2 regions of the Arthrobacter sp. P4_H3 genome follow, and region 1 is predicted to be linked to the other one. Evidence: riboswitches for the same ligand, from Rfam matches in the RefSeq annotation. Region 1 holds a riboswitch; the other holds the start of a gene.
The links. A riboswitch is a leader RNA that binds a small molecule or an ion and turns the genes downstream of it on or off. The one in region 1 is predicted to bind glycine.

Region 1 (5,567 bases):
CAGTGCCGCCTTGCCCACGAAGTCGCCTTCCTTGGAAAGCGCGACGACGGGTCCCAGTCCGGCGGCGAACGGGTCGCCGTCGATGGAGAGTTCGTTGCCGTACAGCGGCATGCCGGCTTCCAGCCGGAGCGAATCGCGGGAGGCCAGGCCGGCAGGCGTCAGTTCCCCTTCATCCGCGATGGCGACGATGGCCTGCCAGAGGGCGGCTGCGTCGGCGTTCTCCACGAAGATTTCGAAACCGTCCTCACCGGTGTAACCGGTGCGGGCCAGCAGGAGGTCGGTGCTGCGTCCGGCCACCATAAAGGGAACCTCGACGGCGGCGTAGTACTTCAGGCCGGTGACCAGCTCGTGCTGCGCCGCGGGAACCAGGCGGAGCAGGATGCCTTCGGCCTTGGGACCCTGGACGGCGATCAGCGAAGTGGCGGCCGACACGTCGTCGACGACAACGTCGAAGCCTGCAGCCCGCTCAGCCAGGGCATCGGCCACCACCTTGGCGTTGCCGGCGTTCGGCACCACGAGGAACCTGTCAGTGCTGTCCTGTCCGGCCTCCGCCGGAGCGGGCCGACGGTAGGTGATGAGGTCGTCAATGATGCCCCCGTCCTCGTTGCAGATCAGCGAGTACTTGGCCTTGCCGACGGCCATCGCCGAAATCTTGCCCACCAGGGCATAGTCGAGGAAGGCCGCGGCGTCGGGGCCGGTCACCCAGACTTCGCCCATGTGGGAGAGATCGAAGATGCCCGCGGCCTTGCGGACGGCGTGGTGCTCTGCCAGTTCGGAGCTGTACTTGAGGGGCATCTGCCAGCCGCCGAAGTCGGTGAAGGAAGCGCCGAGCTTCTTGTGCTCTTCGTGGAGTGCTGTGTAGTTCTCAGTCATCGCGGGAATCCTTAGTTTTCGAAGTCTTCGATGGGCGGGCAGGAGCAGATCAGGTTGCGGTCCCCTGCTGCGCCGTCGATGCGGCCCACGGGCGGGAAGTACTTGTCCTGCTTGAGGTGGTGGACGGGGAAGGCGGCCTGCTCGCGAGGGTATTCGCGGCTCCAGTCGGAGGAGACGACGGCGGCCGCGGTGTGCGGTGCGTTGCGCAGCGGGGAGTTCTCCACCGTGAAGTCGCCGTTGGCCACCTGGTCGATTTCCTGGCGGATGGTGATCATGGCATCGATGAAGCGGTCAATCTCCACGAGGTCCTCGGACTCGGTGGGCTCCACCATGAGCGTGCCGGCAACCGGGAATGCCAGCGTGGGGGCGTGGAAGCCGAAGTCGATGAGGCGCTTGGCCACGTCTTCCGCCGTAACTCCCGTCTTGGCCGTCAGGGCACGCAGGTCCAGGATGCACTCGTGCGCCACGAGTCCGCCTTCGCCGGTATACAGGACCGGGAAGAACTCGTTCAGGCGGGAAGCGATATAGTTCGCCGCCAGCAGCGCGGACTTGGTGGCGTCGGTCAGGCCGGTACCGCCCATCAGCTTCACGTAGGCCCAGGAGATCGGCAGCACCCCGGCGGAACCGAAGCGCGACGCCGAGATTGCCACGCCGTGACCGTCTTCGTGGGCAGCCTTGTTGGCATCGCCCGGCATGAACGGCGCAAGGTGGGCCTTGGCCGCAACCGGGCCGACGCCCGGTCCGCCGCCGCCGTGCGGGATGCAGAAGGTCTTGTGGAGGTTCAGGTGGGACACGTCGCCGCCGAACTTGCCCGGCTGCGCCAGGCCCACCAGGGCGTTCAGGTTGGCGCCGTCAACGTAGACCTGCCCGCCGGCCGCGTGCACCGAGTCGCAGATTTCGCGGACGTCGGCGTCGTATACGCCGTGCGTGGACGGGTAGGTGATCATGATCGCGGACAGGACGTCCTTGTGGGTTTCGATCTTCGCCTGGAAGTCGGCGTGGTCGATGGTGCCGTCGGCTGCGGTGGCCACGACGACCACCTTCATGCCGGCCAGGACGGCGGACGCGGCGTTGGTGCCGTGCGCCGAGGCCGGGATCAGGCAGACGTTGCGCTGGTCATCGCCGCGGGACAGGTGGTAGCCGCGGATCGCCAGCAGGCCCGCGAGCTCGCCCTGCGAGCCGGCGTTCGGCTGGATGGAAACCTGGTCGTAGCCGGTGATCTCCGCGAGGTCCGCTTCCAGGCCTTCGATCAGTTCACGCCAGCCTTCGGTCTGGGAGTCCGGGGCGAAGGGGTGGATGGAGGCAAACTCCGGCCAGGAGATGGCTTCCATCTCGGCGGTGGCGTTCAGCTTCATGGTGCATGAACCCAGCGGGATCATGGTGCGGTCCAGCGCGAGGTCGCGGTCCGAGAGCTTGCGGATGTAGCGCAGCAACTGGGTTTCCGAGCGGTGTGTGTTGAAAACCGGGTGCTGCAGGTAGTCCGAGGAACGCTCGACGGCAGCGTCGAGGGCGAAGCCTGCGTCGTCCGAGGCAACCTCGGCGCCGAAGACGGCGGCAACGGCGGCGACGGTTTCCGGGGTCGTGGTTTCGTCAGCGGAGATGCCGACCGTGTCTGCATCGATGCCACGCAGGTTGATGCCTTTGGCTTCGGCGGCGGCGACGATGTCGGCGGCTTTGCCCGGGACGCGGACGGTGATGGTGTCAAAGAAGCTGCCGTGCAGGATCTCAAGGCCTGCGCCCTGCAGGGAGGCCGCCAGGGTGCGCGCGTTCTGGTGGACGGTCTCGGCGATGGACTTCAGTCCGTCAGGGCCGTGGTAGACGGCGTACATCGAGGAGACGATGGCCAGTAGCGCCTGTGCGGTACAGATGTTGGACGTGGCCTTTTCGCGGCGGATGTGCTGCTCGCGGGTCTGCAGGGCAAGGCGGTAGGCCGGGGTGCCGGCGTTGTCCTTGGACACACCCACCAGGCGGCCGGGCATGGAACGCTCAAGACCCTTCTGGACGGCCATGTAGGCGGCGTGCGGGCCGCCGAAGAACAGCGGCACACCCAGGCGCTGGGTGGAGCCGACGGCGATGTCCGCGCCCTGCTCACCCGGAGGGGTAATCAGGGTCAGCGAGAGCAGGTCGGCCGCCACGGTGACCAGCGCGCCGCGTTCCTTCGCGGCGGCGATAACGGCGGCGTGGTCGAACACACGGCCGGAAACGCCCGGCTGCTGCAGCACGATGCCGTTGATGACGCCGTCGGGCAGTCCCTTGGAGAGGTCCGCCACCTCAACCTCGAAGCCGAGCGCCTCGGCACGGCCCTTGACGATGGCGATGGTCTGCGGCAGGACATCCGCGTCCAGGACCGTCTTGCCGTCATGGGCGGCCTTGTTCTTGTTGGCACGCCGCATCATCAGGACTGCTTCAGCCACGGCGGTGGCTTCGTCCAACAGGGAGGCGTTGGCGATGGGCAGGCCCACGAGGTCCTGGACCATGGTCTGGAAGTTCAGGAGTGCCTCAAGGCGGCCCTGGGAGATTTCCGGCTGGTAGGGCGTATAGGCGGTGTACCAGGCCGGGGATTCGAGGATGTTGCGGCGGATCACTGCCGGGGTCACCGTGTCGTAGTAGCCCTGGCCGATCATCTGTACTGCCGTTTTGTTCCTGGCAGCCAGCTTGCGCAGCTCGGCCAGTACCTCGACCTCGCTCAGGGCGTCCTGCAACGTCAGGGCGACTTCCTGCCGGATATCCTTCGGAACGGCCGTGTCAACCAGCGAGTCAACGGTGTCGTAGCCGACAGCCTTGAGCATCGCGTCGACGTCGGCTTCGCGGCGCGCGCCGATATGGCGGTCAACGAAGGAAGTGGAGGCTGAATTGACAGTCACAAGGAACTCCATAACTAAGGCGGCGCAGGGTACGCCACATCGATTCGGGTTCCTCCCCACTCTGTATTGGACCTGAGAGTTTCCGCGGAGCCGTGCTTTCGCATGGGTCCGCTTGCACCGTCGGTGAGCACAGCATGTCAGCGTTCCGCGTCTCAACAGGGTTGGGACGCGGGACGGACAGCCTGCTGCTTTCCAGAGTTGCCTTGCCGCGGCGGTACATGGGCCTGAGAGATTCCTGGGGAGGATTTGCTCCTACGGCGCCTGCTTGTACCTACTTGCAGAACTCTCCCGCCGCAGATCAAAGGCATATTTAGTTTGCGGTGACAACAGTCACAGCGTCCATTGTCCTACGCCGGAGACGCGTCTGCAAACTCCAGGGACAACGCCGGCGCCGCGTTACGAACCTCCGGAGCGGCGGGCCTGAACGGCGGGTTCGGCAGCCGCGCGGCGCTCAGCCGCGGAGGCGTTCGACGGCGGCCAGGAGACTGTCGACGTCGCCGCTCATTTCGGGCGGCGAGGCACCGGGACCGCTGGCGAGCATGGCATTGAAATACAGTCCATCGCCCATGTAGAGCACGGCCTTGGCCATCGCCGGGCCGACGTCCCCTGCCAGCAGCCCCAGCCAGGCGCCCTGGACGGCAGCGAATCGATGCAGCGTTTCCTCGTGGGCCACTTCGGCCAGCCTAGTGGCGGCCACGAAGACCCGGTCCAGCGGAGTGTCTGCCCAGAGGGAGGCTTTGATGAAGTGAACCGCCGCCCCTTCAGGAGCGTTGGCCATGATTTGAACATCCTCCGCGACCAGCCGGTCCATGCGCTCCAGGAGCGCCGAGATCATGGCCTCCTTGTTCGGGAAGTGGTACAGGAGTCCGCCCTTGGAAACGCCGGCCCGCCTCGCCACGGCATCCAGGGTGGCGGCGCGTTCACCCACTTCAATCAGGAGGGATTCAAAGGCGTCCAGCACGGCCTCGCGTGCAACAGGTTTTCTGGCCATGGTTCCTATCATGCCCGGTGGCCCGGGCTCATTTCTTAACTATACCGTCCAGACGGTACAGTTATTACATGGGTACCTTCTCCTCACCTTCGACGCCGGCCACGCAGGACCTCGCCGCCGGCGCTTCCGTCCGCGCCGCGCACCAGCCTGCCGGCCGGCAGCCCACTGGCCCACAGCCGACCGGCCGGCAGCTTGGCGCCCCGAAGCCGGGACGTGAATGGCTTGCCCTCGGGCTGCTGATGTTTCCGGTCCTGCTGGTCGCCGTCGACAACACCGCCCTGACGTTCGCGCTGCCCGCGATCGCCCGCAGCCTGGAACCCAGCGGCGTTCAACTGCTCTGGATCGTGGACGCCTATCCGCTGGTCCTCGCCGGGCTCCTCGTGGCCATGGGGAGTCTTGGCGACCGGATCGGCCGCCGCCGGCTCCTCCTGATCGGCAGCACGGGCTTTGCCGCGGTGTCGGCAGCCACCGCCTTCGCTCCCAGCGCGGAATGGCTCATCGCCGGACGCGCGGCACTGGGCTTTTTCGGTGCGATGCTGATGCCGTCCACCCTGTCCCTGATCCGCAACATTTTCCCGGACCCCAACCGGCGGCGGCTTGCCATTGCCATCTGGGCGGCAGGATTCTCGGGTGGTGCCGCACTGGGCCCGATCTTCGGCGGCTGGCTCGTGGAGCAGTACTGGTGGGGCGCCATCCTCCTGGTTGCAGTGCCCATCATGCTGCCCATCCTGGCCTTCGGCCCTGTTTTCATTCCCGAGTCCAGGGACCCGCGGCCCGGCACGGCGGACATCGCCAGCATCGCCCTGTCCCTGCTGACGATGGTTCCCGTGGTCTACGGC
Region 2 (5,567 bases), on a different contig from region 1:
TGCCTTTGAGCCCGACCAGCTTTTGGCCGATGGTGGTTCCGACGCCGGCAGCCTTGATGGCCGTCAGAGCCTCCCTGCCGACGAAGCTGCTTTCCTTGGCGAGCGAGACAACCGGGCCCAGACCTGCGGCGTAGGCGTTGACGTAGCGGGAGAGCTCGTTACCGTAGAGCGGCATGCCGGCCTCCAGGCGAAGGGAGTCGCGGGCGGCGAGGCCGGCGGGGATCAGTCCGTGGCTCGAGCCGACTTCCAGCAGCGCTTCCCAGAGTCCTGCCGCATCCACGTTCGGGATGTAGATCTCGAAGCCGTCCTCGCCGGTGTAGCCGGTGCGGGCCAGGAGCAGGTCCTGCACAGTGCCGTTGAAGCTGATGCCTACCTCAACGGCGGCGTAGTACTTCAGGTCAGTGACCAGTGCGTGCTGCCCGGCCGGGACGAGGGGCAACAGGATAGCCTCCGCGTTGGGTCCCTGCACAGCGATCAACGAGGTCTCGGCGGAGGCGTCCTCAACGACGACGTCGAATCCGCCGTCTTGGGCAGAACCAGCCCGCTCGGTCAGTGCCGCCGCCACAACCTTGGCGTTGCCCGCATTGGGGACCACAAGGAACTTGTCCTCAGCGCGGCGGTACGAAATGAGGTCGTCGATGATGCCGCCGTCGGCATTGCAGATCAGCGAGTACTTGGCCTTGCCAACGGCCATCGCCGACATCTTGCCGACCAGTGCGTAGTCAAGGAAAGCTGCAGCGTCCGGACCGCTGACCCAGACCTCGCCCATGTGGGAGAGATCGAACAGGCCAGCAGCGGTGCGGACGGCGTGGTGCTCGGCCAGTTCCGATTCGTACTTCAGGGGCATCTGCCAGCCACCGAAATCCGTGAAGGAGGCGCCGGCCTTCTTGTGCTGCTCGTAGAGAGCGGTGTAATTCTCAGACATAGGAGGCTTCCTTAGTTTTCGAAGTCTGCTGTGTTGTCCTCGAACGCTTCGAGGGGAGGGCAGGAGCACACGAGGTTGCGGTCGCCGGCTGCGCCGTCGATGCGGCCCACGGGCGGGAAGTACTTGTCCTGCTTGAGGTGGTGGACCGGGAAGGCGGCCTGCTCACGCGGGTACGCGCGGTCCCAATCAGGACTCACGACGGCGGCAGCCGTGTGAGGCGCGTTGCGCAGCGGGGAGTTCTCCACGGTGAAGTCGCCATTAGCCACCTGATCGATTTCCTGGCGGATGGTGATCATGGCCTCGACGAACCGGTCGATCTCCGCCAGGTCCTCGGACTCGGTGGGCTCCACCATCAGGGTGCCGGCCACCGGGAAGGCCAGGGTGGGGGCGTGGAAGCCGTAGTCGATCAGGCGCTTGGCCACGTCCTCGGCGGTGACGCCCGTGCGAGCCGTCAGTGCACGCAGGTCCAGGATGCACTCATGCGCCACGAGTCCGCCTTCGCCGGTGTACAGGACGGGGAAGTGCTCATCCAACTGTGAGGCTACATAATTGGCTGCGAGCAGCGCGGACTTGGTGGCTTCGGTCAGTCCCTGGCCGCCCATCAACTTCACGTAGGCCCACGAAATCGGCAGCACACCCGCAGAACCGTAGCGCGACGCGGAGATGGCAACACCCGTCCCCGTCGAAGAAACGCTGTTGGCATCACCGGGCATGAACGGAGCCAGGTGCGCCTTGGCCGCGACCGGGCCCACGCCCGGGCCGCCGCCGCCGTGCGGGATGCAGAAGGTCTTGTGCAGGTTCAGGTGGGACACGTCGCCGCCGAACTTGCCCGGCTGCGCCAGGCCCACCAGGGCGTTCAGGTTGGCGCCATCCACATACACCTGTCCGCCGGCCTCGTGGATGGCGTCGCAGACTTCGCGGACGTCGGCGTCGTACACACCGTGGGTGGACGGGTAGGTGATCATGATGGCGGACAGTGCGTCCTTGTGCAGCTCGATCTTGGCGTTCAGGTCCGCGTGGTCGATGGTGCCGTCGGCGGCCGTGGCCACCACAACAACCTTCATGCCGGCCAGGACGGCGGACGCGGCGTTGGTGCCGTGGGCCGACGCCGGGATCAGGCAGACGTCGCGATGGGAGTCGCCGCGGGACAGGTGGTAGCCGCGGATGGCCAGCAGGCCGGCAAGTTCGCCCTGGGAGCCGGCGTTTGGCTGGATGGAAACCTGGTCGTAGCCGGTGATCTCGGTCAGGTCAGCTTCCAGGCCTTCAATCAATTCGCGCCAGCCCGCTGTTTGGGACTCCGGCGCGAACGGGTGGATCGAGGCGAACTCCGGCCAGGAGATGGCTTCCATCTCCGCCGTGGCGTTCAGCTTCATGGTGCACGAGCCCAGCGGGATCATGGTCCGGTCCAGCGCAAGGTCACGGTCGGACAGCTTGCGGATGTAGCGCAACAGCTGCGTCTCGGAACGGTGCGTATTGAAGACCGGGTGCTGGAGGAAATCGGTCGTGCGGACAACGGCGGCAGGCAGTTCGAACCCGGACGCGGCGCCAACCGGACCGGCGCCGAAGGCGACAGCAACCGCGGAGAGGACCTCCGGCGTCGTCGTCTCATCAACGGAAACCCCGACGGTGTCGGCGTCGATGACGCGCAGGTTGATGCCGCGCGCTTCGGCGGCGGTGATGACCCTGCTGGCCTTGCCGGGGACGCGGACGGTGAGGGTGTCGAAGAAGGACTCGGAAACGAGCTCGCGGCCGGCCGTCTTGAGCGTGGTGGCGAGGGTACGGGCGTGGTCATGAACCGTTTCGGCGATAGCCTTCAGGCCTTCCGGGCCGTGGTAGACCGCGTACATCGAGGAGACAATGGCCAGCAGCGCCTGTGCCGTGCAGATGTTGGACGTAGCCTTCTCGCGGCGGATGTGCTGCTCACGGGTCTGCAGCGCCAGACGGTAGGCGGGCACTCCCGCGTTGTCCTTGGAGACGCCGACGATGCGGCCGGGAAGCGTGCGCTCCATGCCTTCCCGGACAGCCATGTAGGCGGCGTGCGGGCCGCCGAAGAACAGCGGCACGCCCAGGCGCTGCGCTGTTCCGACGGCGATATCGGCACCCTGCTCCCCCGGAGGAGTGATGAGGGTCAGGGCCAGGAGATCGGCCGCGACGGTAATGAGCGCACCGCGGTCCTTGGCTTCTGCAATGACAGCAGACTGGTCCCAGACGCGGCCCGAGACGCCGGGCTGCTGCAGGACGATGCCGTTGATGACGCCGTCGGGCAGGCCCGTGGAAAGGTCGGCAACCTCAACCTCGAAGCCAAGTGCATCAGCGCGGCCCTTGACGATCGCGATGGTCTGCGGGAGGCAGTCGGCATCCAGGACGGTCTTGCCGTCGCGGGCTTCCTTGTTCTTGTTGGCGCGGCGCATCAGCAGCACGGCCTCTGCCACTGCCGTGGCTTCATCGAGCAGGGACGCGTTGGCCACGGGCAGGGCCGTCAGGTCCTGGACCATGGTCTGGAAGTTCAGCAGGGCTTCGAGCCGGCCCTGCGAAATCTCCGGCTGGTAAGGGGTGTAGGCCGTGTACCAGGCAGGGGCTTCGAGGATGTTGCGGCGGATGACCGGCGGCGTGAGGGTGTCGTAGTAGCCCTGGCCGATCATCTGCACTGCAGTCTTGTTCTTGGACGCGAGCCGGCGAAGCTCGGCCAGGACTTCGACCTCGCTGAGCGCCGCCGTGCCGCTCGGCAGCGTCAGGGCAGACTCCTGGCGGATGGAATCGGGGACAGCGACGTCCACCAGGCCGTCGACAGAGTCGTAGCCGATGGCCTTGAGCATGGTGTCAACGTCGGCCTGGCGCCGGGCGCCGATGTGCCGGTCCGCGAAGGCGGTGGGGGTTGATTGAACAGTCAAGAGGAACTCCATGATTCAGGCGCCCTGTGAGCGCCACGACGATGTGGGTTCCTCCCCGCTCTGTATTGGACCTGAGAGATTCCGCGGCATGATTGCCCGCTTGCACCGTCGGTGAGCCCGGTTGCCCGGACTGCTTTCCAGAGTTGCCTCGCCGCGGCGGTACATGGGCCTGAGAGATTCCTGGGGAGGAGTTGCTCCTACGGCGCCTGACTGGATGTACCGGCAGGACTCTCCCGCCGCAGATCAAAAGCGTGTGCGCCACTCGGAAGTGACGCGGTTCACAGAATAGCGGGTTCTCTCCGCCCGCGCAAGAAGGCCCCGTCTAGTTGTGCATGGCCTCATGGATTTGAAGCGCAAACCAAAGCTGGGCCAACGTGGACGTTTCGGTCATGTCCAGGCCCGTCAGCTCGCTGATTTTCCGGATGCGGTAAATGACGGTTTGCCGGTGCGCGAACAGTGCCGCCGCGGTCTTTTGCCACGATCTCTGGGTGTCCAGGTACGTCCTCAACGTCACGATGAGATCACCTTCCTGGCTCTGTTCGTACGCGAAGATCGGGCCCAGCAGCCGTTCCACCAACGCCGTCCCTTCCTCGAAGCTCGTGAGCCCCAGCCAGGAGGGACCTTCCGCGTACCGGGACAGCTTCAGGGCGTTGCCCTTGGCCGTGCCGAGTGCCCACAACGACTCCTGCAACGCACGCTGGATGCCGGGCGCAGAGGCCGGCGAGCTGATGCCGATCCGGACCCCGGGACCGGCACAGTGGACCAGAATATCGTCGGTCACCGCCGCGGACACCGCCACATGAAGAGTGTTGAAGCGCCGCAGGCAGGCAGCCGGAAAGCCGTGGCGCCACAGTTCGACGTGGACGTCAGCCAGCCGCTCGCCGTCGTCGGCCGCTATCGAAACCATCAGGAAATCGTTCGCCGGAACATCAAAGGCCGTGAGCCGGCTTTCCAGTTCCGCCGTTCCCAGGCGACCGTCGACCGCTTGCAACAGGAATTCGCTCGCCAGGCGGTGCAGGCCTTCCAGGGACAGGACTTTTCGTGAAAGTTCCAGACCCAGTACCGTTGCCGCATGCAGCAGCACGACGGCGTCCGGGTGCGGTTCGCCGTTGGGGAGCACCACCAGGAGCGCATTGGCGTGTGTGGGGATATCCATCATCAACACATGCCTGTCCCGAAGCCGATGCCACTGGAACTTCTTCCCGGCCAGGGATATTCGCCCGGTCAGCCGGGCCAATTCCGCCTGCAGGAAGTCCGGCAGCGGCTGGCCGTCCGGATGCCACGGATGAAGGCAGCGCCTGTCCACGACGAACAGCTCTGCATCGAGTTCAGCCGCGAGGCCCACAAGGAGGCCCTGCATGTGGTCTTCGGATGCTCCGGCAGTGCGGAGCAGATCGTAAATCCGGGCGGTCTGTCGCAGCCGCCGCGATTCCTCCAGCAGGGAGGATTCAGCCACCGTTCGCGCGATGGCGATGAACGGGAGCGGGTAGGGCACGTTGATCAGCGGCAGCGGCAGCCGCTCACAAGCGGCCAGGAACTCCGGCACCAGTTCCGGCGCGTGCATCTTCTCTCCGATGGCCAGGGCACTGGCGCCCGCCTCCACCAGCGCTTCGGCGAGCGCAACCTGCCCGGCAGCATCGGCCGGGATGGAGAGGCCGTTGGTCATCATCAGCTCGCCGCCGGTGACCCATTCCCACAGCCTCGGCAAGTCAGACGTGTGGGCCCAGGTGATCCGGTTGCCGCTGCCTGCG

Region 2: it holds a riboswitch for glycine, as region 1 does, so the genes downstream of both, gcvP (aminomethyl-transferring glycine dehydrogenase) here and gcvP (aminomethyl-transferring glycine dehydrogenase) in region 1, are expected to answer to the same signal.

Annotation. Positions count from the first base shown of each region.
Region 1 is NZ_JBFUKK010000035.1:4,063-9,629, forward strand. It holds gene gcvT (glycine cleavage system aminomethyltransferase GcvT) at 1-873, opposite strand, end outside; gene gcvP (aminomethyl-transferring glycine dehydrogenase) at 885-3,737, opposite strand; glycine riboswitch at 3,789-3,938, opposite strand; glycine riboswitch at 3,940-4,038, opposite strand; gene AC1DRE_RS24475 (TetR/AcrR family transcriptional regulator) at 4,189-4,728, opposite strand; gene AC1DRE_RS24480 (MFS transporter) at 4,797-5,567, shown strand, end outside.
Region 2 is NZ_JBFUKK010000015.1:2,959-8,525, forward strand. It holds gene gcvT (glycine cleavage system aminomethyltransferase GcvT) at 1-925, opposite strand, end outside; gene gcvP (aminomethyl-transferring glycine dehydrogenase) at 937-3,828, opposite strand; glycine riboswitch at 3,964-4,062, opposite strand; gene AC1DRE_RS17990 (PucR family transcriptional regulator) at 4,139-5,567, opposite strand, start outside.